Regions from separate parts of the Lapillicoccus jejuensis genome, predicted to be linked through region 2. Evidence: predicted binding sites of a transcription regulator. Region 2 holds the regulator's gene; the other holds the start of a gene.

Region 1 (10,109 bases), 3.7 Mb from region 2:
TGACCGCCTTGAAACCGTCGAGGTCGACGAAGAGGACGGCGGTGTGCGAGGCGAGGGGGGCGGCGGCCAGCAGGTCGCGCAGCGACTCGCGCAGGTCGAGCCGGTTCGACAGGCCGGTGAGGGCGTCGTGGCGGGCCTGGTGGCGCAGCGCGTCGTTGAGCTCGATCATCTCCGCGGAGGAGATCTCGACCGACCGCTCGAGCAGCGACCGGTCGGCCTCCGCCGCGGCGTACGCGCGCGAGACGCCGTCGAGGAACCGGTGCCACCCGGCCAGGTCGGGCGCCTGGTCCACGTCCAGGCGCAGCCGGCGCAGCTGCCTGGTCAGCGTCGGGTGCACGGGGCGGCCCGGGGGGTGGGTGGGGCCGGTGCGCTCAGCGTCGCCCATCGTCGGGGAGCTCCTGCCAGGTCGTCATCGTCATCGTCTGGTTGTGCAGCCGACAGGGGCCGCCCTCGACCGGGGCGAGCTCGCCGTAGGAGTAGAAGCCGGCGAGGACGGTGTCGCCCGTCAGGCCGACCCGGACGGCCTCGAGCTCCCGGTCGACGTCGTCGCCGAGGACCAGGCGGCGGCCCACGCAGCTGACCGCCACGGCGAGGGCCGGGGCGGCGGACGGGGTGGGCCCGGCGGTCAGGGCGGCGTCCTCGGCGGCGCCCTCGGCGCCGTCGAGCAGGCGGTCGACGCTGGCCCGCATGAGCCGCACGCGCGAGCCGGTCGGCACGTCGCCGGCGAAGGTCATCGTCTGGGCGTCCTCGTCGACGGCGAGGACGGTGCGCACGACCTCGCGGTCCGACGAGCCGGGCCGGGTGACGGCGAGCGGGAAGCGCAGCGCTCCGGCGGGCAGCTCGCCCGCGCGGTCGCCGAGGTAGCGCCGGTAGAGGGCCAACGCGGGCTGGTCGTCGAACTCGTGGACGACGTTGCCGTGGGCGGCGGTGACGCGCCGCTCGGGCCCGAAGACCGACCACCCGCCCTGCGAGCCCCAGCCCACCCGCAGCCGGGCGCCGTACAGGCCCAGGGCGGACACGTGACCGGGCACCGGCCGTCCGTCGACGAGCACCCACGTGCGCCCGAAGCGGTCGCCGTCGCCGGCCAGCCCTCCGGTGACGGGGACGTCCGCCGCGGCGGCGGCGCCGAGGCGCTCGGCCAGCCCGTCGACGAGGCCGGCGGCCAGGGCGGTCCCGTTGACGTCGAGCCCCTCGGAGACCACGAGGACCGCGGCGAGCCCGTCGTCGGCCAGCGCCCGCCCCAGGTCGGCCCCGGTGGCGGCCGAGGTCGACGCCGTGACCGGTCGGGTCCGCAGGCGCAGGCGGGTCGCGGCGAAGCGGACGACGGTGACGACGACGGCGTCGTCCTCGAGGAGGTCGTCGACGACGGCCCCGGCGGTCGAGCAGCCGAGGACGGCCGACGTGGGGAAGGCGGCGGCGACCTGGGCGAGCGCCGGGTCGGGGACCTCGACGCGGGCGCCGGCGAACACCAGCACCGCGGTCGAGGGTCCGTCCCAGTCGGGCAACGGCTCGTCCCACCCGGAGACCGGCCCCCACCGGCGCGTGGCGACCTGCACGTGCGTGCTCCTCCCTCTACGGACGTCCCGTCGGGGACATCGGCCGTAGAACGAGGGACCTGAGGGTTCTCGTCGAGGGATCCGCGGCGGGTGCCGAGGCGGGGTCCGAGGCGGGTCCGAGCAGCCGACGGAGCCCGTACGACGCCCCCGGACCCGGCTCCGCGACGGTGCCGCGACCCCGGGAACCTGGTTTCCGGGTGATGACTTCCTGGATGACCGGTCGTGCGGGCCTACGATGGGTTCATGAGCGACCACGTCAGCCTCTTCGCCGACCTCTCCTTCGCGCAGGTGAGACTGCTCGACGCCGTCGAGACGCGGCTGCGCGCCGACGCCGGGATGGAGACCTCGTCCTTCCTCCCGCTGCTCGCGGTGAGCGAGCACGAGGGTGCCCGCGTGCAGGACGTCGCGCTGGCCCTCGGCATCTCCGTGGGCGGCGCGAGCAAGGCCGTCGACCGCCTCGAGCGGGCCGGCTGGGTCAAGCGCAAGAGCCACCCCACCGACCGGCGCTCGTCGACGATCTCGGTCACGGCCGCCGGCCGTCGCGCGCTGGCCAAGGGCGGCAAGGCCGTCGAGGCGGCCGTCGACGGGTCGGTCACCCTCGCCGCCTCCAAGCGCACGGCGCTGCAGGGCGCCCTCGCGCAGCTGCGCACCGACCTCAGGTGACGAGGGCCCGCCGCGTGTGCTCGGGCCGGGCGAACTCGCCGGTGGCGAGGACCTCGGCGAGGTGCGCGGCGGCGACCACGGCGTCGTGGTGCGTAAGGTAGAGCGGCGCGAACCCGAGGCGCACGAGGTCCGGCTCGCGGAAGTCGCCGACGACCCCGCGGGCGATGAGCGCCTGCACGACGCCGTACGCCTCGGGGTGGCGCACCGAGACCTGTGAGCCGCGCCGCGCGTCGTCCGCCGGCGTGACGACCGGCAGGTCGACGCCGAGGGCGCCCAGCGCCTCGACGAAGAACCGGGTCAGCGACAGGGACCGGGCGCGCAGGTCGGCGACGGGCACGCCGTCGTACACCCGCAGGGCCTCCTCCAGCGCGAGCAGGCCGAGCATGCCGCTCGTGCCGGAGCGGGCGCGGCCGATGCCCGGCGCCGGCTCGTACTCCGCCTCCATGCCGAACGGGCGGGCGTGCCCGTTCCAGCCGGCCACCGGGTTGTGGAACGCGGCCTGGTGCCGTTCGGCGACGTAGACGAACGCCGGCGCGCCCGGCCCGCCGTTGAGGTACTTGTAGCCGCAGCCGACCGCGAGGTCCGCCTCGTGGGCGTCGAGCCCGATCTCGAGCACCCCGGCGCTGTGGCACAGGTCCCAGCAGACGAGCGCGCCGACCTCGTGCGCGGCCGCCGTCATCGACGCGAGGTCCCACAGCTCGCCGGTGCGGTAGTCGACCGAGGAGTAGACGAGCAGGGCCACCTCGTCGCCGACGTCGCGCAGGTGCGCGGCGACGTCGGCGGGGGCGACCCGGTCGACCTGCCCGCCCGCGAGGCGGGCGGCCGAGCCGACGACGTAGACGTCGGTGGGGAACGAGTCGGGGTCGACGAGGACCCGGCCCCGGGTGGGGGAGCCCGCCATCCCCAGCGCCGCGACGACGACCTTGAACAGGTTGGTCGACGTCGAGTCGGTGACGACGACCTGCCCCGCGGCGGCGCCGACGAGGACGCCGAGGCGGTCCCCGACCCGGGTCGCCGCCTCCCACCAGCCGGCGTCGTTCCACGAGCGGACAAGACCCTCGCCCCACTCGCGCTCGACGACCTCGCCGACGCGGGCGGCGACCGTCCGGGGGAGCGCGCCGAGCGAGTTGCCGTCGAGGTAGGTCAGGCCGTCCGGCAGGTGGAAGGCGTCGCGGCGGTCGGCGGCCGCGTGGCGGGCGTCGAGGTCGCGGGCCCGCGCGACGAGGTCGGCGGGCAGGTCCGGGGTGCTCGGCATGCCCCGACGCTAGCGCGCCGTCCCGGGTGGGGACGGGCACGCACGGCTCCACCCGGTTCACGCGGTTACGCTTCCCCCTCGTGTCCACTCGCTTCCGCCAGCCCGAGACCGCGGACCGCTCGCGGTTCCGGGAGTGGCTCTTCGCCGGGGAGCGCGACGCGGTCGCGTCCCGCCAGGCCCCGCACGCCAAGCCGACCGGCTCGCCCGAGAAGGCCCACCCGTGGTGGCAGGTCATGTGCCTCACCGGCGTCGACTACTTCTCCACCCTCGGCTACCAGCCCGGCATCGCCGCGCTCGCCGCCGGGCTCGTCTCGCCCGTCGCGACCCTCGTCCTGGTCCTGCTCACGCTGCTCGGGGCGCTGCCGGTCTACCGGCGGGTGGCCAGGGAGAGCCCGCACGGCCAGGGGTCGATCGCGATGCTCGAGCGGCTCTTCCCGTTCTGGTGGGGCAAGCTCTTCGTCCTCGTCCTGCTCGGCTTCGCCCTCACCGACTTCCTCATCACCATCACGCTGTCGGCCGCCGACGCCGCCGCGCACGCCATCGAGAACCCGTTCGCGCCGTCGTTCCTGCACGGGCAGAACGTCCTCGTCGCGCTCTTCCTCGTCGCGCTGCTCGGCGTCGTCTTCCTGCGCGGCTTCGCCGAGGCGATCGGCATCGCCGTCGGCCTCGTCGTGGTCTACCTCGGGCTCAACCTCGTCGTCATCGTCACCGCCGCCGCCAAGGTGTTCTCGCAGGGCCACGTCATCGGCGACTGGGGCTCGGCGCTGCTCACCTCGCACAGCAACAACCCGTGGCTGGTCGTCGGGATCGCGCTGCTCGTCTTCCCCAAGCTGGCCCTCGGCCTGTCCGGGTTCGAGACCGGCGTGACGATGATGCCCCTGGTCCGCGGGGCGGCCGACGACGACCCGGTGCAGCCGGCCAAGCGGATCCGGCGCAGCCAGCGGATGCTGCTCACCGCCGCGGTCATCATGAGCGTCTTCCTCATCACGAGCAGCCTCGCGACGACGCTGCTCATCCCGCAGGCGGCGTTCCAGCCGGGCGGCGCGGCCGACGGCCGCGCCCTGGCCTACCTGGCTCACGAGTACCTCGGGAACGGCTTCGGGACCGCGTACGACGTCTCGACGATCCTCATCCTGTGGTTCGCCGGCGCGTCGGCCATGGCCGGGATGCTCAACCTCGTCCCGCGCTACATGCCGCGCTACGGGATGGCGCCGGAGTGGACCCGGCTGACCCGGCCGCTCGTCGTCGTCTTCGTCGTCATCGGTTTCGTCATCACCATCCTGTTCAAGGCCGACGTCAACGCCCAGGGCGGCGCCTACGCCACCGGTGTCCTCGTGCTCATGCTGTCGGCGACGGTCGCGGTCACCGTCTCGGCGTGGCGCCGGGGCAGCCGGCGCGGGACGGTCTTCTTCGGCGTCGTCGCCCTCGTCTTCGCCTACACGACGGTCGCGAACGTCGTCGAGCGGCCCGAGGGCGTGAAGATCGCCTCGTTCTTCATCCTCGCCATCGTCGTCGTCTCGATCACCAGCCGCGCGCTGCGCTCGACCGAGCTGCGGGTCGACACCGTGACCTTCGACGAGACGGCGCGGGCCATCGTCGCCCGCGCCGCGGCCGAGGGGCAGGTGCGCCTCGTGGCCCACGACCCGGACGGGGAGCGCGACCTGCTCGACTACCTCGAGAAGGAGGTCGTCGAGCGGACGGTCAACAACCTCGGCCCGGGGGAGCGGCTGGTCTTCGTCGAGGTCACCGTCGTCGACGCCTCCGACTTCGTCACCGACCTCGCGGTCCGCGGCGAGCTGCGGCACGGGTACGAGGTCCTCACCGTCTCCGCCCCGACCATCCCCAACGCGATCGCGGCGATCCTCCTCGCCATCCGCGAGCAGACGGGCGTCGTGCCCGAGGTCTACTTCGAGTGGATGGAGGGCAACCCGATCGCCGCCCTCCTGCGCTACCTGTTCTTCGGCGGCGGCGACGTGGCGCCGCTGACCCGCGAGGTGCTCCGCCAGGCCGAGCCCGACCCGGACCGGCGACCCGCCGTCCACGTCGACTGACCCCCTGCCGTAGCGTCGGGCGCCGTGAGCACGAGCACCACCATCGGCGTCCTCGCCGTCCAGGGCGACGTCCGCGAGCACCTGCACGCCCTGCAGGCGTGCGGCGCCCACGCCGTGCCCGTACGACGCCCCGAGGAGCTCGCCCCCCTGCACGGTCTCGTCGTCCCCGGCGGCGAGTCGACGACGATGGACAAGCTCGTGCGGGCCTTCGGCCTCCAGGAGCCGCTGCGCGAGCGCATCGCGGACGGGCTGCCGGTCTACGGCTCGTGCGCCGGCATGATCATGCTCGCCGACCGGGTCCTCGACGGCCGCCCCGACCAGCAGACCCTCGGCGGGCTCGACATCACCGTGCGCCGCAACGCGTTCGGCCGCCAGGTCGACTCGTTCGAGGGCGAGGTGCACGTCGAGGGTCTCGACGCGCCGTACCACGCGGTCTTCATCCGGGCGCCGTGGGTCGAGGAGACGGGGCCGGGCGTGCGGGTGCTGTCGCGTGTCGAGGGGGGACCGGCCGCGGGTAGGATCGTCGCCGTCACGCAGGGTGCCCTGCTCGCCACCTCGTTCCACCCCGAGGTCACGGGCGACACGCGGGTGCACCGACTGTTCGTGCAGATCGTCCGATCGAGATCGTGAGGGAACGCGCATGAGCGGCCACTCCAAATGGGCCACCACGAAGCACAAGAAGGCGGCCATCGACGCCAAGCGCGGCAAGCTGTTCGCCAAGCTCATCAAGAACATCGAGGTCGCCGCGCGCAGCGGCGGCGGTGACCCGGCCGGCAACCCGACGCTCTACGACGCCATCCAGAAGGCGAAGAAGACGTCGGTCCCCAACGACAACATCGACCGCGCCGTCAAGCGCGGCAGCGGCGCCGAGGCCGGCGGCTCGGACTGGCAGACCATCACCTACGAGGGCTACGCCCCCGGTGGTGTCGCCGTCCTCATCGAGTGCCTCACCGACAACCGCAACCGCGCCGCGGCCGAGGTGCGCACGGCGCTGAACAAGAACGGCGGGCAGCTCGCCGACCCGGGCTCGGTCGCCTACGTCTTCGACCGCAAGGGCGTCGTCCAGGTGCCCAAGGGCTCGCTGACCGAGGACCAGCTGCTGGAGGTCGTCCTCGACGCGGGCGCCGAGGAGGTCAACGACCTCGGCGAGACCTTCGAGATCGTCAGCGACGCCAGCGACTTCGTGGCCATCCGCACCGCCGTCCAGCAGGCCGGCATCGACTACGACTCGGCCGAGGCCTCCTGGGTGCCGAACCTCCAGGTCCCGCTCGACGCCGAGGGCGCCAAGAAGATGTTCCGCGTGCTCGAGGCCCTCGAGGACTCCGACGACGTCCAGAACGTCTACGCCAACGGCGACGTCCCGGACGACGTCCTCGCCGAGCTCGACGAGGAGTAGGACCACCTCGCCCCTGCTCGCACCCGACGTGGGGCCCCGGCGTGCCGCCGGGGCCCCACGTCGCGTCCGGGGTACGTTCGGTGCCGAACACCTGTTCGGGCGCGGCCCGGACCCCCACCAGCAGCAAGGAGCCCGATGCCCCGCGTCCTCGGCGTCGACCCCGGCCTGACCCGGTGCGGCATCGGCGTCGTCGAGGGGGTGCCCGGTCGGCCGCTGGCGATGGTCGCGGTCGGCGTCGTGCGCACCCGCACCAGCGACGAGATCCCGCTGCGCCTGCTCGCCCTCGAGGCCGAGCTGGAGACGTGGGTCGAGCGGCACCGACCCGACGTCGTCGCCATAGAGCGGGTCTTCGCCGACGCCAACGTCGCCAGCGTCATGGGCACGGCCCAGGCCTCGGCCGTCGCGATGCTCGCCGCCACCCGTCGGGGCATCCCGGTGCGCCTGCACACCCCGACCGAGGTCAAGGCCGCCGTCACCGGCTCCGGGCGGGCCGACAAGGCGCAGGTGACGACGATGGTCACCCGCCTGCTGTCCCTCGACGCCGCGCCGAGGCCCGCCGACGCCGCCGACGCACTCGCCCTGGCGATCTGCCAGGTGTGGCGCGGCGGCACCCAGTCGCGGCTGGCCGAGGCGGTCGCCGCGCAGGCGGGGCGCCGTACGGCGTCCTCCCGCCCCCCGCGGGCGGTGGCCCGGTGATCGCGTCGGTGCACGGCACCGTCCTGCGGGCCGGGCTGGACCAGGTCGTCGTCGAGGTGGGCGGCGTCGGGCTGCTCGTGCACACGACCCCGGCGACCGCGGCCGCCCTGCGCTCGGGCCAGCAGGCGCGGCTGGCGACCAGCCTCGTCGTCCGTGAGGACTCCCTCACGCTCTACGGGTTCGCCGACGACGACGAGCGCAGCGTCTTCGAGACCGTCCAGACGGTCTCCGGCGTCGGGCCGCGCCTGGCGCTGGCCATGCTCGCGGTGCACCCGCCGGACGCGCTGCGGGCCGCGGTGGGCAGCGGCGACGTCCTCACGCTCACCAAGGTCCCGGGCATCGGCCGCAAGGGCGCGGAGCGGCTCGTCCTCGAGCTGCGCGACAAGATCGGGGTCGTCGGCGCCGGCGGAGCCGCCGTCGCCGCCGGGCAGCCGGCCACCGCCGCCTGGCAGGGCCAGGTCCAGGAGGCCCTGGTCGGCCTGGGCTGGAGCACCAAGCAGGCCGACGACGCCGTCGCGGCCGTCGCCGGCACCCAGCCGGCGGCCGACACCCCCGTCGCGGCGCTGCTCAAGGCCGCGCTGCAGGTGCTGGGCCGGTGACCGCGGTGCCGCACCGGCCGGGAGAGGGTGACGAGCGGGGCTGGGACCCCGCCGACGACGGCTCGTACGACGCCACCGCCCGGGTCGTCGACCCGGTCGGCGACGAGGGGGAGCGCCAGGTCGAGGCCGCGCTGCGGCCCAAGCGGCTCGAGGAGTTCCCCGGGCAGCCGCGGGTGCGCGACCAGCTCGCGCTCGTCCTCGAGGCGGCCAGGCGGCGCGGCACCCCGCCCGACCACGTCCTGCTGTCCGGGCCGCCCGGGCTGGGCAAGACGACGCTGGCGATGATCGTCGCCGCCGAGCTCCAGCAGCCGATCCGGGTCACCTCCGGACCGGCCATCCAGCACGCCGGCGACCTCGCCTCGATCCTGTCCAGCCTGGCCGAGGGCGAGGTGCTCTTCCTCGACGAGATCCACCGGATGTCCCGCTCGGCCGAGGAGATGCTCTACCTGGCCATGGAGGACTTCCGCGTCGACGTCATCGTCGGCAAGGGACCGGGGGCGACGGCCATCCCGCTCGAGCTGCCGCCGTTCACCGTCGTCGGGGCGACCACCCGGGCGGGGCTGCTGCCGGCTCCGCTGCGCGACCGCTTCGGCTTCACCGGGCACCTCGACTTCTACGCCACCGACGACCTCGTCACCATCCTGCACCGCTCGGCCCGGCTGCTCGGGGTCGAGGCGGCCGCCGACGGCATCCGGGAGATCGCCCTGCGCTCGCGCGGCACCCCCCGCATCGCCAACCGGCTGCTGCGCCGGGTCCGCGACTGGGCCCAGGTGCACGGCGACGGCCGGGTCGACCTCGTGGCCGCCCGCACCGCGCTCGCGCTGTTCGACGTCGACGACCGGGGCCTGGACCGCCTCGACCGGGCCGTGCTCGAGGCGCTGTGCCGGCGCTTCGCCGGCGGCCCGGTGGGGCTGTCGACCCTCGCCGTCGCCGTGGGGGAGGAGACCGACACCGTCGAGACGGTCGCCGAGCCGTTCCTCGTGCGCGAGGGGCTCATCGTGCGCACCCCACGGGGCCGGGCCGCCACGGCCGCCGCCTTCGAGCACCTGCGCCTCGTCCCGCCCGCCGGGGTCGCGGGCCAGCCCGTGCTGCCCCTGGACGACGCCGGCGACGCCGGCCGCTTCCGTGGCTGACCGCAGCGTCCGCACCGCCGCGGCACCGGTGCCTCGCCGCTGCGGACGCAGCGGGGACGGTGGTGGCGAGCGGGGGCGCGCCGTACGCTCGCCTGCTTTGGTGTGATCCGGACCCCTCACCTAGACTTCCGCGGGCACGTCGGCGTCCGCCGGCACTCGTGCGCACCGCGACTCGTTGGGTCGCAGGACCGCACCGCCTCCCGGAGGACCGGGGACCACTCGTGAGGACTCATCGCTGATGGAATCGCTGCTGCTGCCCGTCCTGCTCCTGGGGCTGGTCGGCTTCATGTTCTGGAGCCAGCGCCGCCGGCAGAAGGCCGCGCTCGACCTGCAGGACTCCATCACCGTCGGTGACGAGGTCTGCACGACGTCGGGCCTCTTCGGCACCGTCGCCGAGCTCGGTGACGGCGTCGTCCACCTCGAGATCGCGCCGGGCACGGTGGTGAAGTTCGACCGCCGCGCCGTGGCCCTCACCGTCCCGCGGGACCCCGCCGCCCCCGCGACGAGCTCGCCGGTGACCTCCGAGACCACCAGCCCCGTGGACGCGCCCTCGACGACCGTCGACCCGGCCGCCCGCCCCGAGGAGAAGTAGGCCGTGGCACGAGACCCGCGCACCCGTCGGCCCCGGCAGGTCCTCCTGGGCCTCGTCGTGGTCCTCGTCCTGCTCGTCGGCGGCTCCGGTGCCGCCGCGGCGTGGGGCGGCGGCCAGTGGACCCCGAAGCTCGGCCTCGACCTCGAGGGCGGCACGGAGATGGTCCTC
Region 2 (10,109 bases):
AACCCGGCGACGATCGTCGCGCGGGTGCTCGGGCGCGACCTCGCCACCGCGGGCTCCGGCAACCCCGGGGCCACCAACGCCGGACGGGTCCTCGGCGCGCGGTGGGGCGTGCTCGTCGGGCTGCTCGACGTGGCGAAGGGGTTCGTCCCGTCGGTGCTGGCGCTGCACCTGGGTGGGCACGGGGCGTCGTACGTCGTGGGGGTGGCGGCGGTGCTCGGGCACGTGTGGTCACCGTTCCTGCGGGGGCACGGCGGCAAGGGGGTGGCGACGGCGCTGGGCGCCGTCCTCGGGGTGCTGCCGTGGTTCGCGCTCGTCATGGTCGTCGTCTTCGTCGCGGTGGTGGCCCTGGGGCGGTGGGTGGCGGGCGCGTCCGTCGCGGCGGCGGGGACGCTCGTGGTCCTCGGGGTCCTCGCCGGCCTCGGGCGCACGGGTCCGCTCGGTGGGGTGGGCTGGTCGACGACGGCGTACGGCGTCGTCCTCTCGGGGGTCGTGCTGGCCCGGCACCGCCCCAACCTGCAGGGGTGGTCGCGGGCGCGGCGCTCGCGCTGACGTCGTCCACAACCCCCGGGCGGTGCGGGCGTCGTCCACAGGGTGGGTCGTCGACCACGTGGTGGGCGGCGCTGTCTCCGTAGCGTCGTCGTATGGCCCGACGACCCGCTGCGACCGACCGCCCCGCCCGCGGGGCCGGTCGGCGAGCCGGCGAGCCGGTGGGGACGGATCCGCAGGAGCGGTTGGCGGCGCTGCTCGCGCGGGGGTACGGCGACGGTCCCGGCGGTCGGCCCGTGGCCGAGCAGGCGGGGATGCTCGAGGCGGTCGACGAGCACGAGCAGGACGAGCAGGACGAGCAGGACGAGGCGAGCGGGGAGGAGGGCGAGCCACCGCCCGGGCGTGGTGGACGCTCGGGGCGGAGCGGTACGGCGGGGCGGCACCGCGCGGCGGCCGCGCCGCCGCTGTGGTCGCTGCCCTCCTCGCTGCGCGAGGCGCGACGATCGGTCTCGTGGCGGGCGGTGGCGGCGGTCGCCGTGCTCATCGCGCTCGCGGGAGCGGTGCTCGCCGTGCGGGTGGGCTCGGCTCAGGCGTCGGCCCAGCCGCAGACCGCGGCCTCCCCGCCGCCGCTGACCCGGACGGGGACACCCCCGGCGTTCGCGACGCCCGGGGCGTCGGGACCGAGCGGTGCCTCGCGCAGTGCGGCCCCGTCTGGCCTGACCGCCCAGACGACCTCGGGTGTGCTGCTCGTGGTCGATGTGGCGGGGCAGGTGGCACGGCCGGGTCTGGTGCGGCTGCCGGCCGGCGCTCGGGTCGCCGACGCCCTCGCCCGCGCCGGGGGCGCGGGCTCGGCGGCGGACCTCACCGTCCTCAACCTGGCCCGGCCGCTCGTCGACGGCGAGCGCCTCTACGTGCCCCGCCCGGGGGAGGTGCCGCCCACCGTGCTCGGCCCGGTCGTCGCGGGTGGAGGGACGGGGAGCGCCGGGGGAGGGGAGACGGCCGCGGGGACGCCGGGCTCCGGCTCCGCGGTGGGGGCGGGTGGGCCGGTCGACCTCAACTCCGCCGACCTCGCGGCCCTCGACGGGCTCCCCGGCGTGGGCCCGGTCCTCGCCCAACGGATCCTCGACTGGCGCACCCAGCACGGCCGGTTCAGCACCGTCGACGAGCTGGGGGAGGTGAGCGGGATCGGCGACAAGCTGCTCGGCACGCTGCGGCCGCTCGTCGCCGTGTGAGCGCGGACGAGGTGGCGCCGGCCCGGGCCGACCTGAGGCTGCTGCTGCCGGCGGCCGCCGGCTGGGTGGTCCAGGCGCTGCTGCTCGGAGCCAGCGGCGGTTGGCGGGTGACGACCGCCGGACTCGCCGGGGTGGCCACCGCCGGCGCGCTCGCGCGTCACCGCCGACGGGGTGCCGGTCGGGTGACCCGACCGCCCGGCGGCGGCGAACCGACGTCGTACAGCGCTCTGCTCGCCCTCACCGGTCTCGTCGTCGTCCTCCTCACGGGGGCGCTCGCAGCGTGGACGGCGGTGCGTGACGCCGGACCCGTGGCGGAGCTGGCCCAGGACCGGGCCGTCGTCACCGTCACCGCCGGCGTCGCGAGCGACCCCCACCTCGTGGCCGGTGGGCACGGCGGACAGCCGCTCGTCGCGGTCGTGCTCGACGTCCGCGAGGTGACGGGTCGGGGGAGGACCACTGCGGTGCAGGACCCCGTGCTCGTCCTGGGCGACCCGTCGCTGCTGGCGCTGCCGTGGCGCGCTCAGGTGCGGCTCACCGGTCGCCTCGGGCCGACCGACGACCCCGCCGACGACGTCGTCGCGATGCTCGCCCCGCGCGGTCCCGTCACCGTCGTCTCCGCGCCGGGGCTGCTCGAGCGGACGGCGGCGCTCGTGCGGGGGCGGTTCGCCTCCGCGACCGAGCACCTGCCGGCCGACGCGCGCGGCCTGCTGCCCGGCCTCGTCCTCGGCGACACGAGCCGGGCCCCGCAGGACCTCACCACCGCGATGCAGGCGAGCGGCCTGACCCACCTCAGCGCGGTCAGCGGCAGCAACGTCACCATCGTCCTCGCGGCCGGGATCTGGGCGTGCGGGTGGCTCGGCGTCCGGCGCCGACGACGACCCCTCGTGGCGCTCGCCCTGCTGCTCGGCTTCGTCGTCCTCGTCCGGCCCGAGCCGAGCGTGCTGCGCGCGGCGGCGATGGGGTGCGTCGGGCTGCTGGGCCTCGGCACCCACCGCCGGCGCGAGGGGCTGCCGGCGGTCGCCGCCGCCGTCGTCGGGCTCCTCGTCTGGGACCCGTGGCTGTCGAGGTCGGTGGGGTTCGCGCTGTCGACGCTGGCCACGATCGGGCTGCTCGTGCTCGCCCGACCGTGGGGCGAGGCGCTCGCCGCGCGCCTGCCGCCCCGGCTGAGGTGGCTCGGACCCGCCGTCGCCCTCCCGCTCGCCGCCCAGGTCGTCTGCGGGCCGGTGGTCGTCGTCCTGCAGGGGTCGGTGTCGCTCGTCGCCGTCCTCACCAACCTCGTCGTGTCGCCGCTGGTCACCCCGGCGACGGTCCTCGGTGTCGCCGTCGCGCTCCTCGCGCTCGTGGTGCCACCCCTCGCCGCGTGGGCGGCCTGGCTGCCCGCCCTGCCCACCCTGGGGATCGCGGCCGTCGCCCGGGCGGGGGCGGGACTGCCCTGGGGCAGCGTCCCGTGGCCGAGCGGCGCCGGCGGGGCGCTCAGCCTCGCGGCGCTCAGCCTCGTCGTCGTCCTCACCGGGCCGTGGCTGCTGCACCACGGCCGCCGCCGGCCGGCGGTCGTGGCGGCGTGCGCCCTCCTGGGGCTCGCCGCCGGGGCGCCGACGGCCCGGCTGACCTGGCCGCCGCCGGGGTGGCGCTACGTCATGTGCGACGTCGGCCAGGGCGACGGGATGGTCCTGCGCAGCGCCGCCGGCACGGTGGTCGTCGTCGACACCGGGCCTGACCCGGCGGCCGTCGACGGGTGCCTCGGGCGGCTCGGGGTGACCCGGGTCGACGCCGTGGTCCTCACGCACGACCACGCCGACCACGTCGACGGGCTGCCGGGCGTGCTGCGCGGGCGGTCCGTGGGCGCCCTGCTCGTCGACCCGTCGACGAACCCGCCGACCGCGCGCGCGACGTGGTGGCCGAGGCCCGTGCCGCGGGGGTCCCGGTGACCCGGGTGTGGGCCGGCGACCGGCTCGCGTGGCCGGGGATCGAGGCGCGGGTGTGGTGGCCGGCCCGGGTCATCCGGGCCGGGTCGGTGCCGAACAACGCGTCGGTCGTCCTCACCGTCGACGTCGACGGGCTGCGGCTGCTGCTCCTCGGCGACGTCGAGCGCGAGGCGGCGGCGGAGCTGCTGCGGGCTCTGCGGACCGAGCCGGCGCTCCTCGCCGACGGCTTCGACGTCGTCAAGGTCGCCCACCACGGCTCGGCCAACCGTGACGACGAGCTGTACGCCGCCACCCACGCCCCGCTCGCCCTCGTCAGCGTCGGGGCCGACAACGACTACGGACACCCTGCGCCGTCCACCGTCACGGCCCTCCGCGGCGACGGCTTCCAGGTCCTGCGCACCGACCAGTCGGGTGACATCGCCGTCCTCGGCGACCACGGCGGGCTGCGCTACGTCACTTCCCGCTGACCCCGGCGCGACCCACACGAATCGGATTCGGTCCGCTCGGCTCGGGTCGTGACACGAGCCGAGCGGACCGAATCCGATTCGGGTGGAGCGGTTCTCAGATGTGGTAGGCGGGGGCGGGCATGAGCGACGGCACCGCGACGGGGCGGGCCCGGCGGTGCGCGGCCGCGCTCTCGTCTAGCGCCTCGAGGGTGGCCCTGACCGCGGGCACGCGCTGGAGGTCCTCGGTCGTCACCGCGGTGATGACCCGTCGCGACGCGGGCTTGAGGGGGAGGGTCGCCACCCCGTCGTGCTTGGCGGCGGCGAGGATGAGGTCGGGCACGAGCGCGACGCCGAGGCCCTCGCCGACGAGACCGAGCACGGCGACGTAGTCCTCGGTCTCGTAGGACACGGTGGGGGAGAAGCCGGACCGGCGGGCGAGGGCCAGCAGGTGACCCCGGCACCGGGGGCACCCGGCGATCCACGACTCGGAGCCGACGTCGGCCAGGTCGACCTCTCCGGTCTCGGCCAGCGGGTGGCTGCGGGGGACGGCGAGGCGGACCTCGTCCTCGAGCAGCACGGTCGAGACGAACAGGTCGAGGTCCTCGGACGCCGGCACCTCGTCCTGCTCGTAGGCGAACGTCACCGCGAGGTCGCAGTCACCCGCGCGGAGCGCGGCGAGCGCCTCGGGCGGCTCCGCCTCGCTGAAGCTCACCGACACGTCGGGGAAGCGCGACCTGACCAGCGACAGCGCCCGGGGCACGAGCGTCGCCGACGACGACGGGAACGCCATGAGCCGTACCCGGCCGGAGCGCAGTCCGGCGATCGCGGCGACCTCCTCCTCGGCCGCGTCGAGGGCGGCCAGCACGCCGACCGCGTGACGGGCGAGGACCTGGCCGGCCTCGGTGAGCCGCACCTGACGGCCGATGCGCTCGACGAGCACCGTTCCGGTGCGCTGCTCGAGCCGTCGCACCATCTGCGAGACGGCGGGCTGCGAGTAGCCCAGGGCGGTGGCCGCCCCGGTGAAGCTGCCCTCCTCGGCGATGGCGCGCATGACCCTCAGTCCGGCGGCGTCGATCATGGGCGGATTCTATAACGCCGCGTTATGCCGACGGTCCGTTCGCCACGAGATCGTCATGGAGGTAGGGATTGGGTCCGGTAGGGCCGACCCTCGTCGGGTCGGGTGCCGGGCGATACTGAGGGGGTGATCCGCCCCGCCTCCGCACGCCCCTCCTGGGTGCTGCGACCGGCGGAGGGGGGCGCGGTCGAGGGTCCGGGGTCGTTCGACGAGCTCCTCGGCCTCGTCCGGGCCGGCGAGGTCGCCGTCCTCACCGGGGCCGGGCTCAGCACCGAGTCGGGGATCCCCGACTACCGCGGCCCGGACGGCACCCGGCGCGTCATGCCGATGCAGTACGACGAGTTCAGCGGCTCCTCCGCCGCCCGCCAGCGCTACTGGGCCCGCAGCTTCATCGGCTGGCAGCGCTTCACCCGCGCGCACCCGAACGCCGGTCACCGCGCCGTCACCGCGCTCCAGCGCAGCGGCCGTCTCACCGGGATCGTCACCCAGAACGTCGACGGACTGCACCAGGAGGCCGGTGCCCACGACGTCCTCGAGCTGCACGGCACGCTCGATCGGGTCGTCTGCCTCACCTGCGGCGACCGCAGCTCCCGGGTGGCGCTGCACGAGCGGATGGCGCTGGCCAACCCCGGGTTCGCCGACCGGGTGCTCGCCGTCGCGGGGGACGCCTCGCGCGTCACCAGCCAGATCCGGCCCGACGGCGACATCGTCCTCGACGACGACCTCGTGACGACCTTCCACCTGCAGGCCTGCCTCGTCTGCGGGCGCGACACCCTCAAGCCCGACGTCGTCTTCTTCGGCGAGTCGGTCCCGAAGGAGACCGTCGCCCACGCCTTCGACACGGTCGACCGGGCCCGCGGCCTGCTGGTCCTGGGCTCGTCGCTGGCGGTGATGAGCGGCTACCGCTTCGTGCGGCGGGCCCACCGCGACGGCAAGCCGGTGGCCATCGTCACGGCCGGCCCCAGCCGCGGCGACGGCGAGGCGACCATCCGGCTCCACGGCCCCTTGGGGGAGACGCTCACAAGGCTGGCCGCCGCCGTCGCCTGAGCGTCACACCCGGCGCAGGACCGCCGTGACCTTGCCGAGGATCGTCGCGTGGTCGCCGTCGATGGGCGTGTACGCCGGGTTGTGCGGCATGAGCCACACGTGGCCGTCGGTGCGCTTGAACGTCTTGACCGTCGCCTCGTTGTCGAGCATGGCCGCGACGATGTCGCCGTTGTCCGCGGTCGGCTGCTGCCGCACGACGACCCAGTCGCCGTCGCAGATGGCCGCGTCGACCATCGAGTCGCCGACGACCTTGAGCAGGAAGAGCGACCCCTCGCCGACGATCTGCTTGGGCAGCGGGAAGACGTCCTCGACGACCTCCTCCGCGAGGATCGGACCGCCGGCGGCGATCCGCCCCACCACGGGCACGTACGACGCCGCCGGGCGCGCGTCCCCCGAGCCCGTCTCGTCCGACGGCGTCTCGAGCAGCCCCTGGCTGTCGATGATCTGCCGGGTGCCGGCGTCACCCGAGCGGTAGCCCCGCTCCTCGGGGGCGGCGTCGGGGGAGACGACCTCGATGGCGCGCGGCCGGTTCGGGTCGCGGCGCAGGTACCCCTTGCGCTCGAGGGTCGACAGCTGGTGGGCGACGCTGCTCGGGCTGGTCAGGCCCACGGCCTCGCCGATCTCGCGCAGGCTCGGCGGGTAGCCCCGACGGTCGACCGAGTTGCGGATGACCTCGAGCACACGCCGCTGACGGACCGTGAGGCCGTCGCCCTGGCCCCGCTCGGGCATCTCGTGCACCTGTGCCATCCCTGCTCCTCGGTCTCTCGTCTGCGGTGCCGGGGAGCGCGTTCCCGCAGGTCAGGGCGGGGTCACGCGGCCGGCGGGGGTGCTCTGTCGGTGGTCGGTGATGGACTCTCGTCCATGGCCAGAGACTACGACCTTCGAACGAGCGTGCCAAACACCTGTTCGACGCGTGTCTCGACTTTCTCGCACACGCGTGCTACAAATTGGACAGGCGTTCGATCGCACACCCGTTCGACCGGCCTCGTCCCCGCCCCTGAGGAGCTATCGATGAGCGCAGCAGCCGTCTGGTCCGTCGCCCCCGCCACCGACCTGGTGGGCGCCCCGTCGCGTCGCCCCGAGCTCCGGCTCGTCCCGACCGGCCGCGCCGCCCGCGCCGCGTCCGCCCCGCTGCGGATCACCCGCTTCGGCCGGCTGCTCGTCCTCGCCTCGGCCGTCACCCTGGGAGTGGTCCTGCTCGTCAGCGTGCTGGGCGCCGGGTCCGCCGCGGCGACCATCGACCACACCGTGACGGTCTCCTCGGGGCAGACGCTGTCGCAGGTCGCCGCCCACGAGCTGCCGGGCCTGCCCGTCGACGAGGGCGTCGCGCAGATTCAGCTGGCCAACGGGCTCAGCTCGCTCCAGGTGCACGCGGGGCAGCGCCTCGCCATCCCGGCCCTGCCCTGAGCACCCTCCCCCGCTGCTCGTCCACCCCTCTGCTCGACCCGACCGCCCTGCCGGCGGTTCATCCCGGGCTCCGCGACGTCCGCGCGGAGGGCCGGGTCCCGGGACCGCGTCACGACTCGACCCCGTGACACGACGTCCCTGAGGGAGACGGTGCCGCCCCGCCCACCGGGCGGCACCGTCGCTCCTCCCTCGTGATGGGGAGCCGCCTCCGCCGCGGGAGGGATCCGTCGCACTCCCTCGGTCGGTAGGAAGGGAGGTGGCGGGGTGCTCACCCGCCGTCCGTGATGGAGGGGAGAAGGACGATGACGGCGACACCCGGAGGACGGCCCGCGCGCACCTGGGGCCGGGGATGGCGTTCTGCCGTGACCGTGCTCGCGATCCTGGCGCTGGGTGTCCCGGCGGCGGCGGCCACCGCGGCGCCGACGCCTCCGGTCCCGAAGCCTGCTGTCCCCGCGAGCACCGCCACGGCGCACGACCGGCGCCCGGCCGCTCAGGCGCGTCTGCAGCAGGACCTGCAGGCGGTCGTCGACGCCGGAGCGGTCGGCGTGGTCGCAGCGAGCACGACCCGCGGCGGCGACTGGTGGAAGGGGGCCGCCGGGGTGCGGAACCCGTCGACCGGGTCGGCGGCCCAGCCGTTCGACACCGTGCGGGTCGGCAGCGTGACGAAGGCGATGGTCGCCACCCTCGCCATGCAGGAGGTGGACCGCCGGCACTGGAGCCTGTCGACGACGGTCGACGACGTCCTGCCCGGGCTGCTGGGCGCGCACGGCGACGTCACCCTGGAGGAGCTGCTGAGCCACCGCTCCGGCTTACCCGACTACCTCACGGCCCTGCTGCGCACGGCGCAGACCCCGGAGCAGGTCGAGACGGTCCTCGCGACGCGTCGTACGGACCAGCAGCTCGTCGCCGCGGCGCTGGCGGACCCGTGGTCGTTCACGCCCGGCACCTCGTTCTCCTACTCCAACACCAACTACGTCGTGGTCGGGATGATGCTCGCTGCGGCGACGCACCGCAGCGTCGGGAGCCTGCTGGCCCAACGGGTGTTCGCGCCCGCCGGGATGGGCTCCGCGCGCTTTCCGATGAACGGGCCGACGTACGACGGCGCGCACCTGTCCGACGTCGCGCTGTGGGGTGACCCGCCCGGCATCCTCGATGACCTCGGGTCGACCTCGTTCTCCTCCGCCGGCGCGGTGGTGGCCAACGCGTCCGACATCGACCGGTTCTACCGTGCGTTGATGGCAGGACGGCTCACCTCGAAGGGCTCCCTGCAGCAGATGCTCACGCCCCGGACCACCACCCCGCTGCGCTACGGACTGGGCATCTACGCCGTCGGTGACCCGTGCCCCGCGGCCGACGGGAGCCCCCAGCTGCTCTTCGGGCACGACGGCGCCACCTTCGGCACCCTCACCGTGGTCTTCACCTCCACCGACGGCACCCGGCAGGCGTCGGTGGCCTACAACGGGCGGGACTACAGCACGACGACCCCGCAGTCCGCGGTCGCCGCCAACCAGGTGCTCGTCGACGCGTTCACGGCGAGCTGCCCACGGCCCGTCACCGCCGGCGGCCAGACCGCGGGCGAACGGCCGGACGGGGTGGACGGACGACTCCTCGGTCAGGCCCCCCAGGACGCCTGGGTCCCGCCGACGCGCTCGGCGCTGACCCGCTCGAGGTAGCCGGACGCCGTGAATGCGGCCACCGGGTCCCGCGGCAGACCGCGGGCCTCGCGACGGTCCGCGAGGCGCTCCCGGACGTCGGTGCGGTAGGCGTCCATGAGGACGTCGTTCGCGCCGAGGACGTCGCCCGCCTCGTGCGCCGCCCGCAGCGCCGGCTCGTCGACGAGCAGCGCCTTGGCCAGCCCCTCCTCGACGTTGAGCACCGACCGCAGCTGCCCGCGGACCTTCGGCTCGATGTTGTGGCACTGGTCGAGCATGAAGCTGACCTCGGACGACGGCAGGTGGGCGTCCTGCTCGACGATCTCGTGGAGGATCCGGAAGAGCTGGAACGGGTCGGCCGCACCGACCATGAGGTCGTCGTCGGCGTAGAAGCGCGAGTTGAAGTCGAAGGCACCGAGCCGCTTCGCGCGCAGCAGCATCATGACGATGAACTCGATGTTCGTGCTCGGGGCGTGGTGCCCGGTGTCGAGGACGACGACGGCCTGGTCGCCGAGGGCGAGGCAGTGGGTCAGCGACGTGCCCCAGTCCGGGATGTCCATCGAGTAGAACGACGGCTCGAACAGCTTGTACTCGATGAGCAGCCGCATCCCCGGGTCGAGCAGCGCGTAGACCTGTTGCAGCGAGTCGGCCAGCCGGTCCTGGCGGGCGCGCAGCGAGTCCTGCCCGGGGTAGTTCGTGCCGTCGGGGAGCCACAGCTTGAGGTCGCGGGACCCGGTCGCCCGCATGACGTCGACGCACTGCGCGTGGTGGGCGATCGCCTTGTCCCGGACGCGCTCCTCCGGGTGGGCGAGCGACCCCAGCCGGTAGTCGTCGTCCTG

What was found. Region 2 encodes LexA, which represses DNA repair genes until DNA is damaged. Its sites were predicted from a motif close to TCGAACANNTGTTCGA; they were not measured.
Region 1: the regulator LexA is predicted to act here: its motif matches at 7,005-7,020, upstream of ruvC (crossover junction endodeoxyribonuclease RuvC).

The regions. Positions count from the first base shown of each region.
Region 1 is NZ_VFMN01000001.1:3,840,120-3,850,228, reverse strand. Features, by position in the region: gene FB458_RS17860 (putative bifunctional diguanylate cyclase/phosphodiesterase) at 1-385, opposite strand, end outside; gene FB458_RS17855 (FIST signal transduction protein) at 372-1,556, opposite strand; gene FB458_RS17850 (MarR family winged helix-turn-helix transcriptional regulator) at 1,800-2,219, shown strand; gene kynU (kynureninase) at 2,212-3,474, opposite strand; gene FB458_RS17840 (APC family permease) at 3,555-5,525, shown strand; gene pdxT (pyridoxal 5'-phosphate synthase glutaminase subunit PdxT) at 5,550-6,155, shown strand; gene FB458_RS17830 (YebC/PmpR family DNA-binding transcriptional regulator) at 6,166-6,921, shown strand; gene ruvC (crossover junction endodeoxyribonuclease RuvC) at 7,057-7,617, shown strand; gene ruvA (Holliday junction branch migration protein RuvA) at 7,614-8,216, shown strand; gene ruvB (Holliday junction branch migration DNA helicase RuvB) at 8,213-9,349, shown strand; gene yajC (preprotein translocase subunit YajC) at 9,588-9,941, shown strand; gene secD (protein translocase subunit SecD) at 9,945-10,109, shown strand, end outside.
Region 2 is NZ_VFMN01000001.1:101,064-111,172, reverse strand. Features, by position in the region: gene FB458_RS00475 (glycerol-3-phosphate acyltransferase) at 1-549, shown strand, start outside; gene FB458_RS00470 (ComEA family DNA-binding protein) at 642-1,718, shown strand; gene FB458_RS00465 (ComEC/Rec2 family competence protein) at 1,715-3,646, shown strand; gene FB458_RS21515 (ComEC/Rec2 family competence protein) at 3,643-4,110, shown strand; gene FB458_RS00460 (LysR family transcriptional regulator) at 4,205-5,167, opposite strand; gene FB458_RS00455 (Sir2 family NAD-dependent protein deacetylase) at 5,327-6,211, shown strand; gene lexA (transcriptional repressor LexA) at 6,215-6,958, opposite strand; gene FB458_RS00445 (LysM peptidoglycan-binding domain-containing protein) at 7,223-7,618, shown strand; gene FB458_RS00440 (serine hydrolase domain-containing protein) at 7,981-9,291, shown strand; gene rhaI (L-rhamnose isomerase) at 9,231-10,109, opposite strand, start outside.